DNA from 4 places in the Nocardia sp. NPDC052254 genome. Region 1 is predicted to be linked to each of the others. Evidence: riboswitches for the same ligand, from Rfam matches in the RefSeq annotation. Region 1 holds a riboswitch; each other region holds the start of a gene.
What was found. A riboswitch is a leader RNA that binds a small molecule or an ion and turns the genes downstream of it on or off. The one in region 1 is predicted to bind cobalamin.
Positions count from the first base shown of each region.

Region 2: linked by a shared signal. The riboswitch ahead of AB0L57_RS23170 (CbtB-domain containing protein) and the one ahead of metE (5-methyltetrahydropteroyltriglutamate--homocysteine S-methyltransferase) in region 1 are both predicted to bind cobalamin.
Region 3: linked by a shared signal. The riboswitch ahead of AB0L57_RS30805 (ABC transporter substrate-binding protein) and the one ahead of metE (5-methyltetrahydropteroyltriglutamate--homocysteine S-methyltransferase) in region 1 are both predicted to bind cobalamin.
Region 4: linked by a shared signal. The riboswitch ahead of metE (5-methyltetrahydropteroyltriglutamate--homocysteine S-methyltransferase) and the one ahead of metE (5-methyltetrahydropteroyltriglutamate--homocysteine S-methyltransferase) in region 1 are both predicted to bind cobalamin.

Region 1 is NZ_JBFAUW010000001.1:844,726-851,856, forward strand. It holds gene AB0L57_RS03940 (methylenetetrahydrofolate reductase) at 1-880, opposite strand, end outside; gene metE (5-methyltetrahydropteroyltriglutamate--homocysteine S-methyltransferase) at 949-3,213, opposite strand; cobalamin riboswitch at 3,349-3,582, opposite strand; gene AB0L57_RS03950 (pyruvate carboxylase) at 3,787-7,131, opposite strand, start outside.
Region 2 is NZ_JBFAUW010000009.1:291,381-298,511, reverse strand. It holds gene AB0L57_RS23190 (class I adenylate-forming enzyme family protein) at 1-875, opposite strand, end outside; gene AB0L57_RS23185 (TetR family transcriptional regulator) at 1,549-2,097, opposite strand; gene AB0L57_RS23180 (DUF4334 domain-containing protein) at 2,195-2,662, shown strand; gene AB0L57_RS23175 (NAD(P)-dependent alcohol dehydrogenase) at 2,672-3,769, shown strand; cobalamin riboswitch at 3,789-3,931, shown strand; gene AB0L57_RS23170 (CbtB-domain containing protein) at 3,968-4,183, shown strand; gene AB0L57_RS23165 (CbtA family protein) at 4,205-5,056, shown strand; gene AB0L57_RS23160 (histidine phosphatase family protein) at 5,053-5,613, shown strand; gene AB0L57_RS23155 (DUF488 family protein) at 5,652-6,026, opposite strand; gene AB0L57_RS23150 (1-acyl-sn-glycerol-3-phosphate acyltransferase) at 6,192-6,953, shown strand; gene AB0L57_RS23145 (hypothetical protein) at 6,969-7,131, opposite strand, start outside.
Region 3 is NZ_JBFAUW010000021.1:68,569-75,699, forward strand. It holds gene AB0L57_RS30790 (hypothetical protein) at 1-608, shown strand, start outside; gene AB0L57_RS30795 (ATP-binding cassette domain-containing protein) at 643-1,425, opposite strand; gene AB0L57_RS30800 (iron chelate uptake ABC transporter family permease subunit) at 1,422-2,426, opposite strand; gene AB0L57_RS30805 (ABC transporter substrate-binding protein) at 2,456-3,493, opposite strand; cobalamin riboswitch at 3,543-3,669, opposite strand; gene AB0L57_RS30810 (PhzF family phenazine biosynthesis isomerase) at 3,708-4,583, opposite strand; gene AB0L57_RS30815 (MFS transporter) at 4,634-6,094, opposite strand; gene AB0L57_RS30820 (helix-turn-helix transcriptional regulator) at 6,160-6,927, shown strand.
Region 4 is NZ_JBFAUW010000003.1:509,826-516,956, reverse strand. It holds gene coaD (pantetheine-phosphate adenylyltransferase) at 1-316, shown strand, start outside; gene rsmD (16S rRNA (guanine(966)-N(2))-methyltransferase RsmD) at 497-1,054, opposite strand; gene AB0L57_RS11035 (pyruvate carboxylase) at 1,101-4,514, opposite strand; cobalamin riboswitch at 4,722-4,939, shown strand; gene metE (5-methyltetrahydropteroyltriglutamate--homocysteine S-methyltransferase) at 5,069-7,131, shown strand, end outside.

The sequences.
Region 1 (7,131 bases):
GTGCCATCTCGGTGGCGATGTCGATGCCGACCGCGCGCACCGCGGCCCGATTCTCCTCCGGTCCGTCACCGGCCGCCCGGCGCAGACGTTCGTGGACCGTCGCCGGCAGCTCGCGGCCGGACAATTCGACCGCCCGCCGGACGGTGCGCAACGACGTGATCGGCATCAGCTCGGGAATGATCGGCTTCGCCCCCTCGACCGGGTCGTGTTCGAGCACGCGATCACGCAGGCGCAGATAATGTTCCACGTCGAAGAACATCTGGGTGATCGAATAGTCCGCTCCGGCACGTAATTTGGCCGCCAGGTGCGCAGTGTCGGTGGCCAGATCCGGGGACCGGTGATGGCCCTGCGGAAACGACGCCACTCCCACGTTGAAATCGCCGAGATCGCGCACGATCCGCACGAGCTCGTCGGCGTACTGCACCCCCGCGGGGTGCCTGCGCCATTCACCGAGGGGATCCCCCGGCGGGTCGCCCCGCAGGACGAGCATGTTGCGTATCCCGCAGTCGGCGTAAGCACCCACCAGCGCCCGCAGTTCGGCGATGCTGTGGCCGACCGCCGTCAGATGCGCCACCGGCAGCAAGGTGGTCTGCTGGGCCAGATCCCCGGTCAGGCGCGCGGTGCGATCCTTGGTCGACCCGCCCGCGCCGTAGGTCATCGACACGAATGCCGGATGCATGCGTTCGAACTGACGCACCGCGCGCCACAGCCGCGCCTCACCGGCGGCGTCGCGGGGCGGATTGAACTCCACGGAGAACGGCACCCGCATCGCGGCGGAATGAGCGTGCAGGCTTTGAACCACCGACCTGGCGCCGGACACCGGAGTGGGCCGGACAGCGGGACCGGGCGCGGAATGTTCCGGCATCGGATTGGAGTACATGTTCACCTCGGGACTAGGAATGACGGCCGGGGGTGCCGGGCCCGCCATCGCGGTCCCGGCACCGTTCGTCAGCGCAGTGCGGCAGCCGCTGCCACCAGGTTGCGCAGCGACTCGGCGACCTCCTCGGTGCCGCGGGTCTTGAGACCACAGTCCGGATTCACCCAGAGCCGTTCGGCCGGAACGGCCTTCAACGCCAGCTCCAGCGAGCTCCGGACCTCCTCCGGACCGGGCACCCGGGGCGAGTGGATGTCGTAGACGCCCGGTCCCACACCCAGGTCGAAGCCCGCGGCATTCAGGTCGTCGAGCACCTCCATATGCGAGCGTGCCGCCTCGATCGAGGTGACATCGGCGTCCAATCCCGCGATGGCGCCGATGATCTCGCCGAATTCCGAATAGCACAGGTGAGTGTGGATCTGCGTCTCGTCGGCGACACCGGCTGTCGACAGCCGGAACGCGCCGACCGCCCACTCGAGATACGCGGCCTGATCGGCGCGACGCAGCGGCAACAATTCCCGCAGCGCGGGCTCGTCCACCTGGATGACGCCGATCCCGGCCGCCTCCAGATCCACCGTCTCGTCCCGGATGGCCAGCGCGATCTGACGCGCGGTGTCGGCCAGCGGCTGATCGTCACGGATGTAGGACCATGCCAGGATCGTCACCGGACCGGTCAGCATCCCCTTGACCGGCTTGCTGGTCAGGGACTGCGCGTACGTGCTCCACTCGACCGTCATGGCCGCCGGTCGCGTGACGTCGCCGAACAGGATCGGCGGGCGCACACAGCGAGTGCCGTAGGACTGCACCCAGCCGTTCGCGGTCGCGGCGAATCCACCCAGCTGCTCGGCGAAGTACTGGACCATGTCGTTGCGTTCCGGCTCACCGTGCACCAGCACGTCCAAGCCGATCTCCTCTTGCAGCGCAATGACTTCGGCGATCTCGGCGCGCATGCGGCTGTCGTACTCGGCGCGGTCGATCCGGCCGCGGGTGAGCTCGGCGCGGGCGATCCGGATGCGGCCGGTCTGCGGAAACGACCCGATCGTGGTGGTGGGCAGCAGCGGCAACTTCAGTCGTCGCTGTTGAAGCACCCGCCGCTCGTCGGCCGAGGTTCGCTGTGCCGCATCGGAGTCCAGGGCGGCCGAGCGATCGCGCACCGACTCGATGCGCAGGCGCGGATCGGCGCGGCGGTCCGCGACGGCGGTGCGCGCGATCTCCAACTGCTCGGCGACCGTGTCCGCACCGTCGTACAGGGCGGAGGCCAGCAGCCGGACCTCGGCGATCTTCTCCGTGCCGAAGGCGAGCCAACTGCGCAGACGCGGCTCCAGTCCGGTTTCGGGCTCGAGGCTGTAGGGCGAATGCAACAGCGAGCAGGAGCTCGACACCGCCACCGTGGCCCCGGCAGCGCGCAGTTCCCGCAGCCTGGGCAGCGCCGCGTCCGGGTCGATGCGCCAGACGTTGTAACCGTTCACGATGCCCGCGACGACCACTGTGTCACGCAGCTCCCCCGCGGCTGCCACGTCGGCGTCGCCACCGGCGACCAGGTCGACAGCGATGCCCTCGACACCGGAGTCGGCGAGCACGGGCAGCGCCGCGCCCAGGCGGCCGAAGTAGGAGGCCACCAGAATCGATGGCCGCGCGGCCGACTCGGCCAACCGCTTGTAAGCGGTGTGCACCACTGCCAGCTCGGCCTCGGTGAGATCGGTGACCAGCGACGGTTCGTCGAGCTGCACCCATCGCGCACCGGCCTCGGCGAACAGGGCGAGCAGCTGTTCGTAGAGCGGAAGCAGATCGGGCAGCCGCTCGAGCAGTTCGCTGCCGTCCACGGACTTGGCCAGTTTCAAGAAGGTGATCGGACCGACAACCACCGGCCGGGCCGGAACCCCCAGTGCGAGCGCCTCTTTCAACTCCGCGAGGGGCTTGTCGGGATGCAGCGAGAACTCGGTCGCGGCCGAGATCTCCGGTACGAGGTAGTGGTAGTTGGTATCGAACCACTTGGTCATCTCGAGCGGTGCGACGTCCGCGGTGCCACGCGCGGCCGCGAAATAGCGATCGAGCTCATCGGCGACGCCCTGCACTCGTTCGGGCAGCGCGCCCAGCAGCACGGCGGTGTCGAGCACGTGGTCGTAGTACGAGAACGTTCCCACCGGAATGGAATCCAGGCCGGCGTCGCGGACCGCGGTGAGCTGATCGACACGCAGCTCCTGGGCCACTTCGTGCAATTGCGCGGCCTCGATGCGGCCTGCCCAGTACGACTCGATCGCGCGCTTCAGTTCGCGATTCGGGCCGATCCGCGGCAGACCCAGCACAGTGGCGGTGAACGTGTTTTCAGGGTTCGACATCGATGAGCTCCATGGTCAGCAGCCGATGACCGCCGCCCATCCGGAGCACACGCTGAGGGAGCCCAAGAAGCATCATCCCGTGCCCGGGTCCACTCGGCGTAGCGCCCGATCCACGAGGCGACGACCGCCGGATACGGCGTATCCGGCACAACGGGCAGGTCTTCGGACTCGTGGGCGCCACCCGAGAGGGGCGACCCCGGCTGTTCGTGCCGGGGCTGGACCTACCGGCCGTCGCTTCCCAGGCATCAGTACGTGTGCCCAGTGCGAATGACGGCTGTCGTTCCCACTCACCGCTGCGGGACAGTCCCGGAGTTCCACCGAGTTCCCTCTCACCCGGTGTCCGCGCGAACGCGAGACCGGGCTTCGACGCCGTCGGATGGATCAGGGGCTCCTCGACTCCACCTCCGGCGAACCAGCTGCGGAAGCAAATATAGCGAATCGGACTGTCGTCCCGATAGGCGGCAGGCACATCTCATCAGGTGGACACCCGCGAACCCACGGATTCGGATGCGGATCCCCCTGGCAGCGTGGTGCTCGCAGACCCGGCGGCGCGGGCCGGCGAGCACCACGGGGTCAGGACAGGGTCATCAGGAGATCCCCGCCATCGACCTGCTGGATGGAACCGATGGCGATGCGGTCGACGACACCGGCGCGCTGAGCGGTGATCGCGGCCTCCATCTTCATCGCCTCGATGGTCGCCACGGTATCGCCCGCTTCGACCCGGTCACCCACCGCGGCCGCCACGGTCACCACGCCCGAGAACGGGGCGGCGATGTGCCCGGTGTTGCCGAGGTCGGCCTTCTCCGCCAGCGGGATCTGGTCCGCGATCGACCGGTCCCGGACCGCGACCTGCCGCAGCTGGCCATTGAGCAGGCACAGAACCGTACGGATGCCTTTCTCGTCCGGTTCGGAGATGGCTTCGAGGCGGATCAGCAAGACCACGCCCGGCTCGAGCTGTACCCGATGCTCCTCGTCGTGGCGCAGACCGTAGAAGAACTGATTCGCCGACAGGGCCGAGATGTCGCCGTATTTCTCACGGTGGGTGCGGAATTCGGCGGCCGGTCCGGGAAACAGCAGCCGGTTGAGCGCGGCTCGCCGCTCGGTGGACGAGCTGTTCAATTCTCGCTCGTCGTCGGCGGTGAGCGCGACCTCCGGCCGGGCCGGGCCACGTCCGGTCAGGGCCCGCGTCCGGAAGGGCTCCGGCCACCCGCCGGCCGGAGTACCCAATTCGCCACGCAGGAAGCCCACCACGGAATCGGGAACATCGAAACGTGCCGGGTCCTCGGCGAATTCGTCGACCTCCACGCCCTTGCCGACGAGCGCGAGCGCGAGATCACCGACGACCTTGGACGATGGTGTCACCTTGACCAGGCGGCCCAGCAGCCGATCCGCGGCGGCGTAGTTCGCCTCCACATCCTCGAACCGGTCGCCCAGTCCCAACGCGATGGCCTGCTGGCGCAGATTCGACAGCTGACCACCCGGAATCTCGTGGTGGTAGACCCGGCCGGTCGGAGAGGTCAGGCCCGACGCGGCAACATCGAACGGGGCGTAGACCTTGCGCAGCGCCTCCCAGTACGGCTCGAGGTCGCAGACATTCTGCAGGTTCAGCCCGGTGTCGTGCGGCGAATGTGCCGCGGCGGCAACGATCGCCGAGAGTGCGGGCTGGCTCGTCGTGCCCGCCATGGGAGCACTCGCGCCGTCCACCGCGTCGGCGCCGGCCTGCCACGCGGCCAGGTAGGTGGCCAGCTGTCCGCCGGGTGTGTCGTGGGTGTGCACGTGCACCGGGAGGTCGAACTCGCGGCGCAGCGCGCTCACCAGGGTGTGCGCGGCGGGAGGTCGCAACAGCCCGGCCATGTCCTTGATCGCGAGTACATGGGCCCCGGCCTCGACGATCTGTTCGGCGAGCTTCAGGTAGTAGTCGAGGGTGTAGAGATCCTCGCCCGGGTCCGACAGATCGCCGGTATAGGACACCGCGACTTCCGCCAGCGTCGTTCCGGTCTCGCGTACGGCGTCGATGGCCGGGCGCATCTGGTCGACGTTGTTGAGCGCGTCGAAGATCCGGAAGATGTCGATGCCGGTGGCCGCGGCCTCGGAAACGAAGGCGCGCGTGACCTTTTCGGGGTAGGGCGTGTAGCCGACGGTGTTGCGCCCGCGCAGCAGCATCTGCAGGTTGATGTTGGGGATCGCCTCCCGCAGCGCCGCCAGTCGTTCCCACGGATCCTCGTAGAGGAACCGCAGCGCCACATCGTAGGTCGCGCCGCCCCAGCATTCGACGGACAACAGCTCGGGGGTCATCCGTGCCACATGCCCGGCGACCGTGAGCAGACCGCTGGTGCGCACCCGCGTCGCCAGCAGCGACTGATGCGCGTCGCGGAAGGTGGTCTCGGTGACCGCGAGTTCCTTGCGCTCGCGCAGCCAGCGCGCGAATCCCTCCGGCCCGCGTTCCCGCAGCAGTTGACGGGTTCCCGGCGGCGGCGGGGCCGACAGGTCGATATCGGGCAGCTTGTCGTGCGGATACACCGCCGTCGGGCGCGCGCCGTGCGGTGTGTTGACGGTGACGTCGGCGAGGTAGTCGAGGATCTTGGAGGCCCGGTCGGCGGAGGCGTGCCGGGTGAGCAGTTCGGGGCGTTCGTCGATGAAAGAGGTCGTGATCCGGCCGGACCGGAAGGCGGGATCGTCCAGAACCGCCTGCAGGAAGGGAATATTGGTCGCCAGGCCCCGGATGCGGAACTCGGTGACCGCGCGCCGGGCACGGGCGATGGCGGCCGGGAAGTCACGGCCGCGGCACGTGAGTTTCACCAGCATGGAGTCGAAGTAGGCGCCCACCTCGGCGCCGACGTTCGCTCCGCCGTCGAGACGCACGCCCGCGCCGCCGGGCGACCGATAGCCGGTGATGCGGCCGGTGTCGGGCCGGAACCCGTCGGCCGGATCCTCGGTGGTGATGCGGCACTGCAGGGCCGCGCCGCGGATGGTGATCGAGTCCTGGGTCAGGCCGAGATCGGCCAGCGTCTGCCCCGAGGCGATCCGCAGCTGCGCCTGGACCAGGTCGACATCGGTGATCTCCTCGGTCACCGTGTGCTCCACCTGGATACGCGGATTCATCTCGATGAAGACGTGGTTGCCGCGTTCGTCGAGGAGGAACTCCACGGTTCCCGCACAGCTGTAGCCGATCTGCCGGGCGAAGGCGACCGCGTCGGCGCAAATCCGTTCCCGCAGTTCCGGTTCCAGATTGGGCGCGGGCGCGAGTTCGATCACCTTCTGGTGCCGGCGCTGCAGCGAGCAGTCGCGCTCGAAGAGGTGGATGACGTTACCCTGCTGGTCAGCGAGGATCTGCACCTCGATGTGGCGGGGGTTGATCACCGCCTGCTCCAGGAAGACAGTGGGGTCGCCGAAGGCCGATTCGGCCTCGCGGGAGGCGGCCTCGATGGCCTCACGCAGCTGCGCCCGGTCCGCGACCCGCCGCATCCCCCGGCCACCGCCGCCCGCTACGGCTTTGACGAACACCGGGAAGTCCATCGTCTCCGCGGCGGACAGCAGTTCGTCCACGACGGCCGACGGCCGGCTGGACTTCAGCACCGGCAGGCCGGCAGCCTTGGCGGCCGCGATCGCGCGCGCCTTGTTGCCGGTCAGCTCCAGCACTTGCGCCGAGGGCCCGATGAAGGTGATGTCCGCCGCGGTGCAGGCAGCGGCAAGATCCGGATTCTCGGACAGGAATCCGTAACCCGGATAGACCGCGTCGGCCCCGGCTTGCCGTGCGGCAGCGATGATTTCCCCGACGGACAGATACGCGCGTACCGGATGCCCGACCTCACCGATCTGGTAGGACTCGTCAGCTTTGAGCCGATGTGGTGAATTCCGGTCTTCGTATGGGAAAACCGCAACGGTATTCGCGCCGAGCTCGTAGGCGGCGCGGAACGC
Region 2 (7,131 bases), on a different contig from region 1:
GCCGAGGCCACCGAATGCGGCGCCACCCGCAGCCGGATCCGCCGCAGCGCCGCGGCCACCTCGGTCGGCAATTCCTCTCGCGTCCCCTGCACCATGGCCTGGTACACCGCGGGCTCGGCGATCAACACGGTCGGCGATTCCGCGGCCAGCCGGCGGTGGATGTTGCCCGGCGCGTGGGTGCCGTCCGGTAGTACCAGATCGGCGCCGGCGACGAGATTGGCCACCGTGGCGGTGTGAAATCCGAAGCGCCCGAACAACCCGGCGTAACAGAGCACACGATCGGATTCCCGGAGTTTGCTCGCACCCACCCACGCCGTCGCCGCGTTGAGAACCGCGGTCGCGGAGTATTCGAGGCAGACCAGCCGCCGCGACGGCGCGGACGCGACCCGGCACAGTTCGGTGTCGCGGTGCAGCGCCGGACGTTCACCGTCGATATCGGTGCGCTGGGCCCAGGAACGTTCGTCGAGCCGGACCCCGCTCGCCTGCCCGGAAGCCACCACGGCGTCGATCGCGCATTCGTCTATCAGCTGACGCATCGCCGCCAAAGGAAGGGCGGGGTTGGCCAGGACCGGAACATCGCCGCGCGCCAGCAGCGCCAGTACCGTCGAGATATAGCCGGGGGAATTCCCCAGTGCGACAAGGACTCTCGACCGCGGGCGGCGTAAGACCGTATCGAACCGAGCGGCCTTCTCGGCCACCTCCCCGAGCAAATCGCCGAAGGTTCTGGCGTCCTGCGCCGCCGACACCGTCGCGTGGGGGCGCATCCGCATGGCGGTGGTGACCGCACTGAACAACAGCGCGGGCCTACCGGCACCGGTCGTAATATCCCTGTCGCGATATCCGCGAATATTCACCGATGCAGATTTCGTTGTCATCGAATACCAATCTTTGTTCCCCCTTGTCCGATATCTACCGCATTCCTCCCCGCAGTACACGCTCGCACCCGATCACATGTGGTCACACGCACGCCATCGGGATGCGGTCACATTAGCCACAACCGCAACAATGTGCAACCGAGTTCAATTTCACGCGTTTCGCGAATACATTTACGAATGCAAGCACATTTGCACGGATGAATGTGCGCGATTCTGCGCGTACGGATGACCGCACGGGAGGCGGTGGGCGAGCCCTCCAGCTCGGATGCGGCGCCATGAATCACGATCCACCTCGATCGATACCGTCGGCGCGGACAGTCCGCTCCCAGCAGGCGCCTCCCGGGTCCGTCGCGCCACCCGGCCGGCGACCCGGCAATACATCCGGACACACGTCTCCGAGAATCATCCTGCACCGGGTCGGCGCGGAAATTGCGAACGACGCGCCGAACGGTTTCCGGAACTCCGCAGATGGGCATTGTCTGTAAATGCACGAGCGTGCCGGACCGAATTTCCGCACGATTCCGCACCCGCACCGAAACGAATAAACAGCGACAATTCCACCGGACGTCATGCGCCGGGCGGTCCGGGCCCGATCGGGGCGCTCACCCCCTCGGAGGATGCGCTCGGCCCCGGCTCGACCACCGAATCGGCGCGGCCGCGGCGGGATCGGAGGCTACGGCGCGATCAGCCGGCGGGCCGCGAGTACCGTTGCGGCACGGCGTACTTCGGCATCACCGGCGGCCGGCGCGTGGACCGCGGACGTGCGCGCCAGGTCGGTGAGCAGCGTCAGCAGAATCGACGGCTGGAACTCGGCGGTGATCCAGCCACCGCGCTGGCCACGGCGGATCTCGGCGATCTTGGGCGCCACCGCCCGACGGATCGCCTCGTCCGCCCCCGGGATGTGCACGCCCTCGATCTCCGCCCAGGCCTGTAGCCGGGCGTTGTCCGGATGCTCGAGATAGTGGTCGAACAATCTGCCGACATAGGCGGGCAGATCATCGGCATCCAGGGCGGTCTCCGCCGCGGTCGCACCGGCCCACTGCTCGGTCACCGCCGCGTACAGGCTCTCTTTACCGCCGAAATAGGCGTACAGCCGCTCCTTGCTGGCGTGCGCGGCGTCCGCGATCCGGTTGATCCTGGCACCGGCGATGCCGTGGCGAGCGAACTCCACCTTGGCGGCGGCGAGAATTCGCTCCCTCGTGGCATGGCCGGCTGCGCGCATACGGCGAATCCTATCTTGCCGAACCAATTGGTTCGGGTGTAAGTTGCCGAACCACTTGGTTCGCGATGCGGATCGGTTCGACGAGCGGAGGAGAACCATGACGGGCACCACCGAGCGCTGGCGGGAGTTGGCCGGACAGGCCGACGGGGTGGCGACGGCCGATCTGGATCAGCTCTGGTCCGAACTCGAGACCGTGCGCGCCGAGGACATCCTCGGCGAATGGCAGGGCGGCGCCTTCCGCACCGGTCACCCACTGTGCCGCGCACTGGACAAGAGCCGCTGGCACGGAAAGACATTCGTCTCCACGATGGACGCCAAACCGCTCATCTGCCGCGCCGAGGACGGGACCCTGTTCTCCGATACCGCACTGGGCGGCGGCGAAGCGACGCTGTGGGACATCGAATTTCGCGGCGAGGTCACCGCGACGATGGTCTACGACGGCCGCGCGGTCTTCGACCATTTCAAGCGGCTCGACGAGACCACGCTGATGGGCATCATGAACGGGCGTCCCGAGCTGGTGCTGGCCGGCGGCGAACACTTCTACTTCTATCTGGAACGGATCTGACCCGTGCCGATCACCACCACCGCCGCGCTGTCGCGAGATCCTCACGCCCCCTTCGATATCGAGTCCGTGACGGTCGACGACCCGCGCGACGACGAGATCCTGGTGCGGATCGAGGCGGCCGGGATCTGTCACACCGATCTGGTGTCCCGCGCGGCCGGAAGCCCGCAGCGGCCGGTACTGCTCGGCCACGAGGGTGCGGGAGTGGTCGAAGCGACCGGGAGCCGGGTGGCCGGTGTCCGCCCCGGTGACCGGGTCGTGCTGACCTACCGGCACTGCGGCGACTGCCGCAACTGCCGGCTGGGCCGGCTCGCGTACTGCGCCCGATCCACCGTCCTCAATCAGTTCGGCGCCCGGCCCGACCGCACACCGCGCATCACCGTGGCCGGCACCGCGGTGCGGGACGGATTCTTCGGACAGTCGAGTTTTGCCGGATACGCCCTGGCCACTGCCGACAACACCGTCGTGGTCCCCGGCGACACGGATCTCGCGGTGGCCGCGCCGCTGGGCTGCGGATTCCAGACCGGCGCCGGCGCGGTGCTGAATGTTCTCGCGCCCGAACCAGACGCGCGGCTGGTCGTCTTCGGGGCGGGCGCGGTGGGGATGGCCGGCCTGCTGGCCGCGCTGACCCTGCCCGGAGTCGATGTGGTCGTGGTCGAGCCCGCCGTGAGACGGCGGGAACTCGCCGTCGAACTCGGCGCCACGGCCGCCCTGGATCCCGCCGCCGGTGACATGGCCGCTGCGCTGGCGGATCTCACCGGCGGCGGCGCCACTCATGCCCTCGACACCACCGGACGGCCCGAGGTTCTGGCGACCGCGGTGAGCGCACTGGGTGTCGGCGGCGCCGTGGCCGTGGTCGGTCTGGGCGCCGGCGTCCCGCCGATCGATCTACGCGATATCGTGCTGGGCGGCAAGTCCGTCCGCGGCTGCCTCGAGGGCGATGCGGTTCCGGCGCAATTCATTCCGCGGCTGCTCGAGCTGTATCGCGCGGGCCGCTTCCCGATCGACCGGCTGGTCCGGACCTATCCGCACACCGAGATCGGTGCCGCGCTGGCCGATCAGCGTGACGGTGACGTCGTGAAACCCGTCCTCACCCGGTGCGCGCGGTAGCTGACCGTCCTCGCCCCGATTGACCATACGAACAGCGGTTTCGTATGGTTATGTGAGCGTCGATTCGAGGAACCCGGTGAGAATCCGGGATGGTCGCGCCACTGTGAGCACTCCGGTGACGGAGTGCGAGTCAGGAACTCGGATCGCATGCTCACCATCCGTCTACGGGGACGCGTAATCCCCTGAAGGAGTGCCCCCATGGCGACGTCCTATGTCCCCCGGTCCGGTATCGAGTCGATTCGGCTCTCGATTCCCACCACGGCACTGTGGCTGGCCGGGACCACCCTGCTCGCACTGCTCGCCCTCTACTTCATCGGTGTCGACCAGGGTGCGGTCTCCGTCTTCGGTAGCGATATGCACGTGCACGAGTTCGTTCACGACGCCCGCCACTTCCTCGGCTACCCCTGCCACTGACCGGCGGAACGAGTCGACACCATGGAAAAACGAATCATCGGCCGCGGCGTACTGGTCGGCGCGATCGGCGGACTGCTCGCCTTCCTGTTCGCCCGGATCCTGGCCGAACCCATCATCAACCGCGCCATCGACTACGAGGGCGGGCGCGACGAGGCCCACACCCAGCTGGAACAGGCCGCCGGGCACTCGATGCCCGGCATGGAGGAAACCGAACTGTTCACCCGATCCGTGCAATCGAATATCGGCATCGGTTTCGGCATGATCATCTTCGGTGCGGCGATGGGCGCGCTGTTCGCGGTCGTCTACTGCCTGTTCATCGGCCGCGTCGGCAAACTCACCCCGCGCAATCTCGCGCTGTGCCTGGCAGGCGGCATGTTCGCCGTGCTGTACGCGGTGCCGTTCTTCAAATATCCCGCCAACCCGCCCTCGATCGGCAACCCCGACACCATCAAGGAGCGCACGGGCCTGTACCTGCTGATGGTGGTGATCTCCGCGGTGGCTGCGGTCGGCGCGGTCTGGCTCGGCCGGCGACTGCAAGCGCGGCTGGGCAATTGGACCGCGACCATCGTCGCCGGACTGGCCTTCGTCGTCGTGGTCACCGCGATCGCCGCGCTGCTGCCCGCACTCGGGCATCTGGCCGCCAACCGCGCGCTGGGTGATGCGGCCACCGAGACACCGCGTCCGCTCACCGATGCGAGCGGGAAGATCGTCTACCCGGGCTTCCCCGCCGACGACCTGTACTACTTCCGGTTCTATTCCTTCGCCGCGCAGGTCATTCTGTGGACGGTCATCGGTGTCGGCTTCGCATCGCTGGCGCCTCGACTGTTCGGTCGAGCCGAAACCGAGTCCGCCGCACCGGCTCCGGTCGTATGACCACAGGCGTCACCCGGCTCACGCTGATCAGTCACGGGATGACCGAGGCGATGCGAGCCGCCCGGTTCCCGATCGACGAGCCGATCGAGCGGATCACCCGGGATATCGCACCCGACAGTGCGGTATCCCGGGCCGATCTGGTCCAAGTCGGGCCCGAGGTCCGGGCCGCGCAGACCGCCGGACTGCTGAATCTGTCCGGCACGACCGAACCCGCGTTGCGTGATCTGGATAGCGGCCGATGGGCGGGTTCGGCGATGGACGCACTCGCGCCGGAGGACCTGATGGGGTGGCTGAGCGACCCCGGCTACCGCGGCCACGGCGGCGAATCGGTCACCGAGGTGATCGATCGGGTGCGGACTTGGCTGCGTGCGTGTGCCCCGCTGCACCGGCGCGTCGTCGCGGTCACCCACCCGGCCGTCATCCGGGCGAGCGTCCTCGTCGCCCTGTCCGCGCCGCCGGAATCGTTCTGGCGCATCGACATCCCGCCGCTCAGCGCCACCACTCTGCACGGACGCGGCCCGGCCTGGACGCTGCGCCACACGGCCAACCCGTTGTGATCGGACGGGCGTGATCGACGCGCGACGTGCCGAGGGATTCACTCGTGGTCGACGGCCAGCAGCTCCGCCAGCACCGCCGCCTCGCTGATATCGATGCGTTTGGTCGCCGACAGCAGGGTGAGCGTCCCGCGCCGGACCAGCTCGCGCAGATGGTCCAGTTCGACCGCACGTTCGGGATCTCGCAACTCGTCCCGGTAGCGGCGGCCGAATCCGTCGAATCGCTGTGGATCGTGCCCGTACCACTTGCGCAGTTCCGTCGACGGCGCGATCCGCTTGCACCACTCGTCGAGATGCGCGCGTTCCTTGCTCACACCACGTGGCCAGATCCGATCCACCAGCACCCGTGTCCCGTCATCCGGACTCGGGTCGTCGTAGATCCGCCGGACCCGGACCTGCGGTCGAGTACGCGCCATCGAACCTCCTCCGATCGCCCCCGCTCGTATCCGGGCACGGTCGACAGTAGCCAGTCCGCCCCTGCCATCGAGGACGAGCGGCCCGCGGTGGTGTCGCCGGCTCGGTGGTCGATTTGTCGATTCCGCCCTACCTACGGCCCCGTAACTTACGGTATCGTAGGTTCCGTGAAATTCTCGATACCGGCCACCACCACCATTACCCCACCCCCGGTGGTCGACTTCGACAACCGCGATGTGGTGTACGAGTACTACCGGACACACCGGCCCCCGCGCGGGCGTGCCCGGTTGCTGTACGCGATCACCGCGTACCGCAAACGCCCGGCGGTCCGGTACGCCGACGGTGTCCGTGAGCAGATCCGGCGCCTGATCCGTGACGACAGGCGCCTGATCATCGCGATCAACCACCTCAGCGTCGAGGATCCACGCATGGTCGCCGCCTGCGCGTGGCGCAGTGTCTTCCGGTCGCGGATCGGCCGGATCCGGGTGCTGGCCAAGGACGAACTGTTCACCGACCACGCACAGCGAGCACGTATCGACATCATGGGCGCGATCCCGGTCTTCCGCGGCAAGGATCACGGTCCGCGTGCGGCGCACGCCGCCGGTCAGCAGCTGATGGACATCTGCGTGCAGCGCATGACCGACGGCGACGACCTGGCGGTGTTTCCGGAAGGCACCTGCAACGAGACCGATCCGACCCGGATACAGGTCGTCGGCACCGGAATCGGGCACATCGCCGCACGCGCCCGAAAGGCCGGCACCGCACCGGTTTTCGTATTCCTCGGACTGACCTACGGGACCGACGGCCGGGCCACCTTCTTTCTCGATCGGCCGATGGCCGAGTTTCCCGAACGACCGGCCCAGATCACCCGGGCGGTCGGCGCGCGGATGCAGCAGGCCCTCGACGGCGCGATCGCCGCGGCACGCTGATCCGCACCCGGACGGTCAGCAGGCGGGAAACGTGCGTACCCCGGACTCGTCGGCCGGGCCCACCACCGCGCGAAAAGATTCCGCTTCGACGACCGGCGGACCGATTCCGGCGGATTCCAGGGCGCGCGCCTTGAAGGCTCGCGCGGCCACGCTCGGCGTGTACTGCGTGGGCGAGGCT
Region 3 (7,131 bases), on a different contig from region 1:
TGGTGGACGCGGTGGGTCCGGTCCCGGCGGCGAGCGCGCGGTCCGATGGCATCGACTGGATGGGTTCGGTTCCCCAGGTCCGAATTTTCGAGCACGACGTGTACACGGTGCTGCTCGCCGATGATCCGCGGGCGATTCCCGCGGCACTCGATCGCGTCCCCCGGCGCAGGCGGCCGCCGCTTCGACCCGAGCTGTTCACCTTCTACGCCGACCACTTCCCGAACCACACGATCGTGTTGTGCTGCTTCGACAATGCGGAGGCGGAAAGGGCCAAGCCACTGATGTTGTGGTTCGCACCCGCCGACCCCGATCTGCTCGTCGCTCCCGCATTGGACGCACACACCGGCGGTGCGCCCGACGTGCGCGATCCCGTCCCCGTCGACCACTGGGTCCTGTTCGGCAGCGATGAGACCCCGCCGGAATGGGGCCGGGCAGTGGATTATCCGGACGAGATGTCCCGGGGCTTGCGTTCCTATCTGCCGGACAATGTGATCGGGCGGTACTACGGCGACGGGCAGACGCTGCCCAACGGCGATTTCGCCATCGACCGCGGGGACATGTTGCGCGAGGATCCGGAGGAATGGATTCGCCGGGTCTCAGTCGGCTGAAGCGGGTTCGACCGTGCCCGAACGCTGTCCGGCGTCACACACCCTGATCAGGCAGATCGGGACGGAACGACACCACGGGATATCCCCGATCGGGGTCGGTGCCGATCTGGGCGCGCACCTGATACACCCGGCTGACCATGTCGGTGGTGATCACCTCGGCGGGCGCGCCGAAGCCGACGATGCGGCCACGGTCCAGGATCAGTACCCGGTCGCAGAACATCGCGGCCAGGTTGAGGTCGTGCAGCGCGATGTAGCAGGTCACCGGGAGCGCGGTCACCAGGGTGAGGAGATCGAGCTGATGGCGGATGTCGAGGTGGTTCGTCGGTTCGTCCAGCAGTAGCTCACGCGGTTGCTGGGCCAGCGCCCGCGCGATATGCGTGCGCTGGCGTTCGCCACCGGACAGCGTGTGCCAGCGGTTCTGTGCCTTGTCGGCCATCGCGGTGTGCGCCAACGCCTTTCGTACCGCCTCGGCATCACTGCCGGCATCGCCGCCGAACACCCCGCGATGGGGGATACGCCCGAGTGACACCACGTCTTCGACGGTGATGTCGATCTCGGTGTCGGCGTGCTGTTCGACGACCGCGACCCGGCGCGCGATCCGGTTGCGGCGCCAGCCGCTGATATCGGCGCCGTCGAGGAGTACCCGCCCGCCGTCGGGGCGGCCGATACCGCTGAGCAGGCGCAGCAGCGAGGATTTGCCCGAACCGTTCGGCCCGAGCACGCCGATGGTCTCGCCGACGGCGGGCTCGATGGTGACATCGTCGAGTACCAGGTTCCCGCCCCGCGTCCAACGCAGATGCTCCGCGCGCAATGTCATGCCATCGCTCGATTCCGTAGCAGCAGTGCGATGAACGCCGGAACGCCGATCAGCGCGGTCGCGACCCCGACGGGAACTTCGGTGGGCGCGAAGACGGTTCGCGCGGCCACATCGACCCAGACCGTGAAGATCGCGCCGGCCAGCACGGTCACCGGCAGCAATCGGCGGTGCCGCGGCCCGACGACCAGGCGTGCCGCGTGCGGCAGCACCAATCCGACGAATCCGATCGCACCGGCCGCGCTCACCAGGGCGGCGGTGATCAACGCGGTGACCGCGAGCAACAGCGCCCGCGTCGTCCGCACCGGAATACCCAATGCCGCCGCCGCGGACTCACCGAAGGTGAACGCGTCCAGCGCCGGGGCGCAGCTCAGGCAGATCACGAGTCCGGCACCCGTGATCGCCCCGCACACGGCGACGTCGTTCCAGTCCGCACCGGACAGCGAACCGAGCAGCCAGAACAACACGCCCCGGGTCTGTTCGGCATCGGCGCTGGACACCACGATGAACGAGGTGAGCGCCGAGAACAGCTGCGTCGCCGCGACACCGGCCAGAATGATGCGGGCCGTCCCGCCACCGACGGCGGCGGCGAGGATCAGCACCAGCGCGAACGCGGCGATCGCCCCGCCGAACGCGCCGGCGGTCAGCGAAATCGCCCCGCCGCCGAGACCGAGTACCGCCACCGCTACCGCGCCGGTCGACGCGCCGGAGGAGATGCCGAGTACGAACGGATCGGCCAGCGGATTGCGCAGCACCGACTGCATGATCGCACCACACAGCGCCAGCCCGGCGCCGCAGATCGCCGCGAGCAGCGTGCGGGGCAGTCGCAGCTCCCATACGATGCCCTCTTTGATCCGGCTGACGTGCGCCGCGTCGAATCCGAGGTGTTCGCCCACGACCGAATAGACCTCGCTCACCGACAGATCGGCCGGGCCGATGGTCAGCGTGATCGCGATCGAGACCACCAGCACCGCGAGCCCGGTCGCCAGCAGGACCGCGACCACCGGCACCCTGCGCCGGGCGATGGTCGCGGTCAGCGGACCGGTCCCCACTGCGCCAGCGCCGCCGCCACCTTCTCCACCCCGTCCACGGTGCGCAGCGATGGATTCAGATCGGCGCCGTTGACCACGACGAACCGTTTCTCCCGCACGGCAGCCATCCGCTGGGTGACCGGATGTGACTGCAGGAAGGCGATTTTGCTGTCGAGGCCGTCACCGTCGATCGTGCGCCGGCTCAGGTCGGCGAGCACCAGGGCGTCCGGATCACGGTCGGCGACGCTTTCCCAGCCGACCTGTGGCCATTCGTCGGTGGTGTCGGCGAAGACGTTGCTCGTACCGGTCGCGTCCGCGATGATTCCGGAGGAACCACAGCATCCGGCCATATACGGCGTGCGGATGTCGGAGAACCAGAATGCGAGGCGCACACCCGAGTTCTTCGTGGCCGCGGTGGCCGCGTCGAGGCGGCGCTGCAAGGACGCGATCAGCGTCTCGCCGCGATCGCTCACATCGAAGATCGCGGCCAGCTGACGGATTTCGGTGTAGACCGAGTCGATGCGCAGCGGTTCGGTGCGGCCGCCGTCGGCGTTCACACTCGAGGTCCGGCCTTCGCAGTCGGTCGGTGACAGATAGTTCGGCACCCCGAGCTGATCGAACCGGTCGCGGTCGGCCACGCCGCCGGTGCCCAGAGTGCCGCCGAAGGACGCGGCGACGAAATCGGGCTCGGCGCCGAGCACGGCCTCGAGCGACGGCTGATTCTCGGCCAGTCGCGGCACCTTCGCATTGGCGTCGGCCAGATCCGCGCGCACCGGGTCGGTCCAGGTGGCGGTGCCGGCCATCCGATCGGCCAGGCCCAGTGACAGCAGAATCTCCGTCGATCCCTGATTGAGCGAAACCGCCCGCCGCGGCGGCGCCTCGACGGTGACCGCCCGCCCGCAATTCTGGATCGTCAGGGGGAAACCGGCCCGGGACTCGGCGGGTGGGCCGGCGGTGTCGCCGCGGCCGGCGCACCCGGCGAGGCTCACCGTGACAAGCAGCGCGAACAGGGCACCGAGGTGCCGGATCACCGAACGCATGAGGCGTGAACTCCTTGATCAGGGCCCGGCCGCGGAGCCGTGAAAAGCGGTACCACGATCACCGAGTAGCCGGGCTCCGGCCCGAATCGAGCCGTTACCGTTGCGCGTCAGCCCCGGATTCACACCGGTGTTCCCTCGACGATCGCTGCCCAGATGCTACCGGTGGGATAAATGGACTTTTCGGACGGATGGCGTGCTGGCCACCGTCGCCGGATCAGCGCAGAGGTGGGTCGAGCCGGACTGCGGTGCCCGACACCCGGATCCGCTCCTGGCCCGGATCGAGCGTGACTTCCAGCAGTGAGGGCCGCCCCATGTCGTGGCCCTGGTGGAGGGTCAACCGGGCGTCGGGCGGGACCAGACCGAGCCGGCGGGCATATGCGCCGAAGGCGGCAGCGGCGGCGCCCGTGGCGGCGTCTTCGACGACGCCGCCGACAGGGAATGGGTCGCGGACGTGGAAGACCGTCGCGGATTGACGCCAGACCAGCTGCACCGTGGTCAGATCGAGCCGGCGCATCAGGGCGAGCAGGCGGTCGAAGTCGTAGTCCAGGTCGGCCAGTCGCTGTCGTGTGGCCGCCGCCAGCACGAGGTGGCGCACCCCCGCGTAGGCGATCTTCGGGGGCAGCGCGGCATCCAACTCCCGCTTCGCCCAGCCGAGTGCCGCCAGGGCTTCCGCGACATCCGCCGGGTCCGCCTCGTACACCCGCGGCGGCACGCTGGTGAGCGTGGCCTTCGGTATTCCGGCTTCCTCGTGGACGGTGACCGGCACCCGGCCCGCCCGGGTGTGCAGGTCGAAGTTCCCGGCGCCGAGCTTTTCGCCGAGCGCGATGGCGGCGGCCACGGTGGCGTGGCCGCAGAAGTCCACTTCCGCCTCGGGGCTGAAGAACCGGAGGGTGCAGGACCGGAGGTCGTCCGGGTCGGGACCCGGGGTGAGAAAGGCGGATTCCGAGTAACCGAGTGCGGCGGCGATGCCGAGCATCGTGGTGTCGTCGAGTCCGGCGGCGTCGAGTACGACGCCGGCGGGGTTGCCGCCGTGGGGGCTGGTCGCGAAGGCGGTGTAATGCAGGACGTTGTCGGTGATCGGGCTGTTCATGAGTGAGATCCCTTGTCGGAGAGTCAGATTGGGGAAATGTGGGCGAGCGGTCACCGGCGGCCGGGCGTGCCCCACCGTTGCCGCGAGGCGGACAGGGCGAGCAGGGTGCCGATGGCGAAGGCCGCTGCGGCAAGGGCCGCCGAGAGCCGTAGACCGGGGATGAAGTCGCCGGCGGCGGCGAGTGTGCCGAACAGCGCGACGCCGACGGTGCTCCCGACCTGGCGGGAGACGTTGAAGACGGCGGCCGCGATGCCCGCCCCCGACGCCGGAGCCGCGTCGATGATCGCCGCGGTGGCGGCCAGGGCGGTCGTGGTCTGGCCGAGACCCGTGGCGATCAGGGCGAACAACAGCGCCCAGTAGGGAGTGTGCGGTCCGGCGACCAGCCAGCCGAGGAAGCCGGCGGTGCCCAGCGCCAGACCCGCGGCCATCGGGACGTACGGGCCGGTGCGGGCGACGATCCGGCTGAACAGCGGGGCGGCGATCAACCCCATGCACACCGATGGCAGCAGGGCGAAGCCGGTGGCCAGGGCGCCCAGACCGCGCTCCTGCTGGAAGTACAGAGTGCTCAGGAAGAGCATGCCGTAATAGCCGAGACTGATCAGCAGCCCGATCACGGCGGTGCCGGTGAATGCTCGGGAGCCGAACAGCGACGGGGGGAGCAGCGGCGCACGGCCGTCCGCCCGCTGCTCCAGGGCGCGCTCGACCAGGGCGAAGGCGATCAGCGCGGCGGCGCCGAGGCCGAAGGCGGCCAGGACCGGCGCGGCCGTCCAGCCGCGTGTGCTCGCCTCGTTGAGGCCGAAGGCCGAGGCGACGAGCCCGACGACGCCGAGTATCTGCCCCAGCGGGTCCATCCGGCGAGCTCCTGCCGTGCGGGAGCGGGCGCGCAGGTGACGCCGGGTGAGGAAAATGGCGAGGGCGCCGACGGGCAGATTCAGCCAGAACACGAAGCGCCAGTCGAACGCGGAGACCAGAATTCCGCCGACGACCGGACCGGCGCCGAACGCGACGGAGGCGACCGCGCCCCAGAGGGCGACCGCCCGGGCCCGCACCGTGCGATCGGGGTAGGTGGCCTGCAGAAGTGCGAGTGACGCGGGTACGAGTAGCGCGGCGCCCACACCCTGCGCGAGCCGCCCCGCCACCAGCAGGCCGACGGAGGTGGCGAGGCCGCAGACCACCGACGCGGTGGTGAAGACCCCGAGGCCGGTGAGAAAGATCCGGCGGTGCCCGAACCGATCGGCGAGGCCGCCGCCGAGCAGGAGCAGCGCCGCGAAGACGGTGCTGTAGCCGTCGACGATCCACTGCAGGGCGGCGGCTCGGGCGCCGAGAGAAAGGCGGATATCCGGGAGGGCGACATTGACCACCGTCACGTCGAGCATCACCAGGAAGTAGCCGAGGCTGAGCGCGACCAGCGGGGCCACTGCGAGTCGTGGGTGATCCGTGCCGGAAGGTGTGGCCGGCCGGAGTCTTTCGGCGGCGCGCCCGGGTCGGGCGGCGAGGTCCGTGGGGGTCATGGAAAAAATCATCGACCCCGGACACTTCGTCAGCCATCAAAGTGTCGCCGTTCTACGCTGTGGTCATGCCGGATCCGCACCCGCTCAAGCATCAGACCGACATCGCCCGCGCCGCCGCGCTGATCGCCGATCCTTCGCGGGCCGTCATGCTCAAATGCCTGGCCGACGGCCGCGCCCTGCCCGCGAGTGCGCTGGCGGCCGAGGCCGGGGTCAGCGCGGCGACGGCGAGCGTGCACCTGGCCAAGCTGGTGGCGGGCGGGTTCGTCACGGTCGCGCGGCAGGGGCGGCATCGCTACTACCGGCTCGCGGGTCCCGACATCGGCGGGGCCCTCGAGGCGCTGGCCATCGTAGCGCCGGCATTGCCCATCACCTCCCTGAAGGAAAGCAACCGCACCAACGCTCTGTACCGCTCCCGCACCTGCTACGACCACCTGGCCGGACAGCTCGGCGTCGCCCTGCTCCAGGCGTTGCTCGACCGTGGTGTGCTCACCGGGCACGACGGCATCCACCGCCCTGGTGAAGCGGTGCGCGACCGCCCGTCGTCCTACGGTCACGATTTTCGCTACGAACTCACCGACTCCGGCCGCGGGCAGCTGCGCGAACTCGGCATCGACACCGATCGCTTGCCGCCGCGCCGGCCCGCGATCCGCTACTGCGTCGACTGGAGCGAGCACCGCCACCACCTGGCCGGCGGTCTCGGTGCGGCTCTGACCGCCCGGCTGTTCGACCTGGAGTGGGTGCGCTGGGGCGTCGGCCCGCGCCTGGTTCACCTGACCGAGCAGGGGGCCGCGGGCCTCGAGCGGTCACTCGGGCTGGTGCTCGTCGAGGCGTGAACAACCCGCCGCCACAAGGACTCTCGTCTCGGCTCGGGAACGGTCGGCTGGTCGGTGTGATCGCTGGGCCCCACCGCGGTGGATGTGCCTCCGACGTGGAGTGCCGCACGCCGTTCGGAGAATTCTGTGAACAGATGTGCACTGAATTGTGTCGATTGCCGTCCAGTGGGTATATGCGGAACCGAGGGTGTCATCCATCTGGGT
Region 4 (7,131 bases), on a different contig from region 1:
GACCTCCGATCTGCCCAACGTGCGCATCGAGTCCTGGTACGGACTGCTGGTCGACTTCGCACGCGAACAGGGCATCAACGCGATCGTGAAGGGCCTGCGCGACGCCACCGACTTCGGCTACGAACTGCAGATGGCGCAGATGAACAGGAAATTGACGGGCGTCGACACCTATTTCCTGGCCAGCAATCCGGCCCACACCTTCCTGTCGAGTTCATTGATCAAGGAGGTCGCGGCCTTGAGCGGCGATGTTGCCGACATGCTTCCGCCTGCGGTGCACAAGCGGCTGCTGGCTCGCATCGCCGAACGTCGCGGCTGAGAGGTACCCACTCGGGCACCGCGTGCCCGATCTCGTCGGGGCGACTGCCGGAGCGGAACACACGCGAGGATCACGGCCGGAGCGCAGAGAACAGGCCCCACCACCGTCGGACGCCGTCCGGCACGGACAATGATCCCGAGGGCTCGCGGCCGACCGTCGCCGGGGCGCCCGCGGTGTCGTTCAGGGGCGGTATTCCGCCAGGTCGATGCGGGTTTCGCCGTAGCGGCGGGGCTTCAGCGCCGAATACGGTGCAGGCCAATCGGTTTCCGGTGAGCGGGCCGATCGCTCGACGACGATCAGGGCGTCCTCGTGCAACCACGCGCCGGTGGCCAGCGCCGCGAGATCCGCCTCGATCGCGGCTTCGGTCACGGCGTAGGGCGGATCCGACAGCACCAGGTCATAGGGTTCGGCCGGCGCGGTCGCCAGGACCGAAGCGACTGTGCCCGCACGTAATTCGGCGCCGGAGATGGCGAGGTCGGCGATATTGCCGCGGATGATCGCGGCGGCCTTGCGGTCGGATTCGACGAGCAGCGCGTGAGATGCCCCGCGCGACAACGCCTCCAGCCCCAGCGCACCCGAGCCCGCGTACAGGTCCAGCACCCGGGCGCCGTCGAAATCCATCCGGGCGGCGAGCAGATTGAACAGGGCTTCGCGAACCCGGTCGGAGGTGGGCCGGGTCCCGGCCGGTGGGACGCGCAGCCGCCGCCCACCGGCCGAACCCGCGACGATCCTGGTCACCGCGGGACCTCGATATCGCCTCGGCCGGTCCGAAACACCGTCCGGGTCACTCGGCGGATGCCTCGTTGATCCGCAACTCGACCAGTAGATCTCCGCCTTCGACCTGCTGGACCGGTCCGATGGCCACGCGGGCGACCACACCACCGCGGGGTGCGGTGATGGCGGCCTCCATCTTCATGGCCTCGATGGTGCCGACCGTGCCGCCCGCGGTGACGGTGTCGCCCTCGCCGACGGTCAGTGTCACCACCCCCGCGAACGGTGCCGCGATGTGCGCGGCGTTGTTCTTGTCGGCCTTCTCCGCGACCGGGACGTCGCTGGCGATGGAACGGTCACGCACCAGAACCGGACGCAGTTGCCCGTTGAGGATGCACATGACCGTGCGCATACCGCGATCGTCGGGCTCGGAGATCGCTTCCAGCCCGATGAGCAGGGTGACACCCTTCTCCAGCTCGACCCGGTGTTCCTCGTTGTGCCGCAGTCCGTAGAAGAACTGGTTGGCCGACAATCCGGTCGTATCACCGTATTTCTCACGATGTGCGAGGAATTCGGCGGTCGGCGCGGGGAACAACAAGCGGTTCAGGGTGTCGCGGCGCTGCTGTGAGGTCCCCGCCAGTGCGGCCGAATCCTCGTCGGTGAGCGGCACTTCCGGTTTCGCGGGCCCACGGCCCTCCAGCGCACGGGTGCGGAACGGCTCCGGCCAGCCACCGGCCGGAGTGCCGAGTTCCCCACGCAGGAAACCGATCACCGAGTCCGGGATGTCGTACCGAGCCGGGTCGGCGGCGAAACTGTCCACGTCGACCCCGGATCCCACCAGCGACAGCGCCAGATCGCCGACCACCTTCGACGACGGCGTCACCTTGACCAGTCGGCCCAGCAGCCGGTCCGCCCCCGCGTATTTCGCCTCGACCTCCTCGAACCGATCCCCCAGCCCCAGTGCGATGGCCTGCTGACGCAGATTCGACAACTGCCCGCCGGGAATCTCGTGCTCGTACACGCGCCCGGTCGGGGATGTCAGGCCGGATGCCGCAACATCGAACGGCGCGTACACCTTTCGCAACGCCTCCCAGTACGGCTCGAGGTCGCACACGGCCTCCAGATTCAACCCGGTGTCGCGCGGCGAATGCGCGGCGGCGGCCACGATCGCCGACAGCGCGGGCTGACTGGTCGTACCCGCCATCGGCGCGCTGGCACCGTCGACGGCGTCCGCTCCGGCCTGCCACGCCGCCAGATAAGTCGCCAGCTGACCGCCCGGAGTGTCGTGGGTGTGCACGTGCACCGGCAGATCGAAGTTACTGCGCAGGGCCGTGACCAGGGTGTGCGCTGCGGGAGCCCGCAGCAGTCCGGCCATGTCCTTGATACCGATGACGTGTGCCCCGGCCTCGACGATCTGCTCGGCCAGCTTCAGGTAGTAGTCGAGGGTGTAGAGGTTCTCGTCCGGGTTCGACAGGTCACCGGTGTAGGACAGCGCGACTTCGGCCACCGCCGTACCGGTTTCGCGGACCGCGTCGATCGCGGGACGCATCTGGTCGACATTGTTGAGTGCGTCGAAGATCCGGAAGATATCAATGCCCGTATCGGTGGCCTCTTGCACGAACGCGCGGGTCACCTGTTCCGGATACGGGGTGTAGCCGACGGTGTTGCGGCCACGCAGCAGCATCTGCAGGCAGATGTTCGGGATCGCCTCCCGCAACGCGGCAAGGCGCTCCCAGGGATCTTCGTACAGGAACCGAAGCGCCACATCGTAGGTCGCGCCGCCCCAGCACTCCACCGACAGCAACTCCGGCGTCATCCGCGCCACGTGCCCGGCGACCTGCAGCAGGCCGCGAGTCCGCACCCGAGTGGCCAGCAGCGACTGATGCGCGTCACGGAAAGTGGTGTCGGTGACCCCGACCGCGTCGCGCTCGCGCAGCCAGCGAGCGAAACCCTCGGGTCCCAGGGTCAGCAGACGCTGACGGGTGCCGTCCGGCGGCGCGGCGCTCAGATCGATCGCGGGCAGTTTGTCGTGCGGATACACCGCCGTCCGCCGTTCTCCGTGCGGCTTGTTCACCGTCACATCCGCCAGATAGCGCAGGATGCGGGTGCCGCGGTCGGCGGATCCACGCTGGGTCAGCAGCTGTGGCCGCTCGCCGATGAACGAGGTGGTGATCCGCCCCGCCCGGAAATCCGGATCGTCGAGGACGGCCTGCAGGAACGGAATATTGGTGGCCACGCCGCGAATCCGGAACTCCGCCACCGCACGCCGGGCCCGCGCCACGGCCTGGTCGAAGTCGCGGCCGCGGCAGGTCAGCTTCACCAGCATCGAGTCGAAGTGCGCGCCCACCTCCGCACCCAGATTCGCGCCGCCGTCGAGCCGGATACCACCACCGCCCGGACTGCGGTAGGCGGTGATGCGGCCGGTGTCGGGCCGGAAGCCGTTGGCCGGATCCTCGGTGGTGATCCGGCACTGCAGCGCCGCACCGTGAATCGAGACGCTGTCCTGGCTCAGGCCCAGATCGGTCAGGGTCTCTCCGGCGGCGATGCGCAGCTGTGACTGCACGAGATCGACATCGGTGATCTCCTCGGTCACCGTGTGCTCGACCTGGATACGCGGATTCATCTCGATGAACACATGCTGTCCGCGCTCGTCGAGCAGGAATTCCACGGTGCCCGCACAGGAGTAACCGATCTGGCGGGCGAAGGCCACCGCGTCCGCGCAGATCCGCTCGCGCAGTGCGGGGTCGAGATTCGGCGCGGGCGCGAGTTCGATCACCTTCTGGTGCCGGCGCTGCAGCGAGCAGTCCCGCTCGAACAGGTGCATCACGTTGCCGTGCTGATCCGCCAGAATCTGGACCTCGATGTGACGCGGATCGATCACCGCCTGCTCGAGGAACACAGTCGGATCACCGAAGGCCGACTCCGCCTCGCGCATCGCGGCCTCGATGGCCTCGCGCAACTGGACCCGATCGGCGACCCGGCGCATACCGCGACCACCACCACCGGCGACCGCCTTGACGAAGACCGGGAACTCCATCGACTCCGATGCCGTCAGCAACTCGGCGACGTCCGCCGAGGGCTCGCTGGAGTTGAGCACCGGCAGACCCGCGGCCCGGGCCGCGGCAATGGCGCGCGCCTTGTTGCCGGTCAGCTCGAGCACCTCGGCCGACGGCCCGATGAAGGTGATTCCCTCCGCCGCGCAGGCGGCGGCCAGATCCGGATTCTCCGACAGGAACCCGTACCCCGGATAGACGGCATCGGCACCGGCCGATTTCGCCGCACTCACGATTTCGGGAATCGACAGATAAGCGCGCACCGGATGTCCGGGCACCCCGATCTGATACGACTCGTCGGCCTTCAGGCGATGCACCGAATTGCGGTCTTCATAGGGGAAAACCGCCACGGTGCCGATGCCCAGCTCGTATGCGGCACGGAAGGCGCGAATGGCGATTTCCCCGCGGTTGGCGACCAGCACTTTGGAGAACATTCGACCAAGGTACCCGGCCGCTGAGCGGGCACGAACAGCGAATACGGCTTCGCAGCCATCCTCACAGAGCGGCCCCGGGAATCTGCGAAGTTGTGTTGTCGCGGCCGTAACATCCGGGCACTCCCGGCGACGACCGATCACTCGCGTGGATTACCCTGGACGGCGCAGCTGGTTCGCTGCCGTCGACGAGTTGGAGCCCCGAGCGTCGCGTGCAGCGTCGACACCGGTCCTCGCGGACCGGCGAAGAGGGAACCCGGTGGGAACCCGGGACTGTCCCGCAGCGGTGAACAGGAACGAACGCCGTCATGAGCACTGGAATCTTCCGGGAAGCGACGGCCAGTAGGCGATATCCGGGGCGCATCTCCGGACCGGTCCCCGACCGATGCCTGTGAGTCCGAAGACCTGCCGGTTGTGCCGGATACGCCGTATCCGGCGGTCACCGCCTCGTGGATCGGGCGGGCGGACCCGGTGGGCCGGACCTCGGTGCGGCCAGGTGTGTGGGCTCCGTCCGTCCTTGCGGCGGTGTCCCGTGACTTCCACTACTGGAGAACACCGTGACCGTCACAGACAATCACCATCCGACCGCGCAACATTTCACCGCGACGGTCCTGGGCCTGCCGCGCATCGGGCCACGGCGCGAGCTCAAACGCGCCATCGAAGGCTATTGGGCCGGGCGGATGGACGCCGCCGAACTGACCTCGGTCGGCCGCACACTGCGCACCGAGGGACTGACCGCCGCTCAGGCCGCCGGGCTCGATTCCGTACCGGTGGGTACCTTCTCCCACTACGACCAGATGCTCGACACCGCTGTCCTGCTGGGCGCGCTGCCCTCGCGAGTCGCCGGCATCGCCGATCCGCTGGATCGCTACTTCGCCGCCGCTCGCGGCGCCGACGGGATCGAACCCCTGGAGATGACCAAGTGGTTCGACACCAACTACCACTATCTGGTCCCCGAGATCGGCCCGGACACCCAGTTCGCACTCGATCCGTCGAAGCTGCTGGCCGAATTGGCCGAGGCCCAGGAACTGGGGGTGAACGCCCGGCCGGTGGTGATCGGCCCGCTGACCTTCCTGGCACTGTCCAAGGGAGTCGACGGGGTCGCGCCGGCGGATCGGCTGGGTGAGCTGATTCCGCTCTACCGCGATCTACTGGGACAGCTGGCCGACGCCGGCGCCGGCTGGGTGCAGATCGACGAGCCCGCACTCGTACGCGATCTGTCCGACGCCGAGGTCCAGACGGTGCGTAGCACCTATGCCGAACTCGCGGCGGCGACACATCGCCCGAAGATCCTGGTGGCCACCTACTTCGGCTCACCGGGCCCCGCTCTGGGCGCACTGGCGGCCACCGAGATCGAGGGTGTCGCACTCGACTTCCGTTCCGGCGCCACGGTTTCCGAGGTGGCGGCGATCCCGGCGCTGGCGGGCAAGCTCGTCGTCGCCGGCGTCGTGGACGGCCGCAACATCTGGCGCACCGATCTGGAGTCGGCGCTCGGCGAACTGGGCACTCTGCTGGGATCGTCCGGGACGCTGGCGGTCTCGTCCTCGAGTTCGCTGCTGCACGTGCCGTATTCGCTGGCCGCCGAACCCGATCTGGATCCGGTCCTGCGGACCTGGCTGGCCTTCGGTGCGGAGAAGATCACCGAGGTCCGGATCCTGGCCGAGGCGATCGGCGCGGGTACCGAGTCCGTCGCCGCCGAGCTCGCCGAGGCACGCGCCGCCATCGAGAGCCGGCGCGCGGATCCGCGACTGCGTAACGAGGCCGTCCGCACCCGCCTGGCCGGCCTCGACGACGGGGACACCGGGCGCGCCCCGGCGGATCGGCGCCGGGAGCTGCAGCGCGAACATCTGCGCCTGCCGCTGCTGCCGACCACCACGATCGGCTCCTACCCGCAGACCACGGCGATCCGTACCGCCCGCGCCGCACTGCGTTCGGGTGAGATCACCGACGCGCAGTATCAGGAACAGATGCGTGCCGAGGTCGCCGATGTCATTGCGCTGCAAGAAGATCTGGGTCTCGATGTGCTCGTGCACGGCGAGCCCGAGCGCAATGACATGGTGCAGTACTTCGCCGAGCAGCTCGACGGCTTCGCCGCGACCCACAACGGGTGGGTGCAGTCCTACGGCACCCGCTGCGTGCGGCCCCCGATCCTCTTCGGCGATGTGGTGCGCACCGCGCCGATGACGGTGGAATGGATCACCTACGCCCAGTCGCTCACGCAGAAGCCGGTCAAGGGCATGCTGACCGGTCCGGTCACCATCCTGGCCTGGTCGTTCGTGCGCGATGATCAGCCGCTGGCCGATACCGCGCGGCAGGTCGCACTGGCGATCCGGGACGAAACCGTCGACCTCGAGGCCGCCGGCATCCGGGTGGTCCAGGTCGACGAGCCCGCGTTGCGAGAACTGCTGCCGCTGCGGCGTGGCGATCAGCAGCAGTACCTGGACTGGGCGGTGACCGCATTCCGCCTGGCCACCAGCGGTGTTCGCGACGACACCCAGATCCACACCCATCTGTGCTACTCCGAATTCGGTGAGATCATCGGCGCCATCGCGGCTTTGGATGCCGATGTCACCTCCGTGGAGGCGGCACGCTCGCACATGGAGATTCTCGACGACCTCAA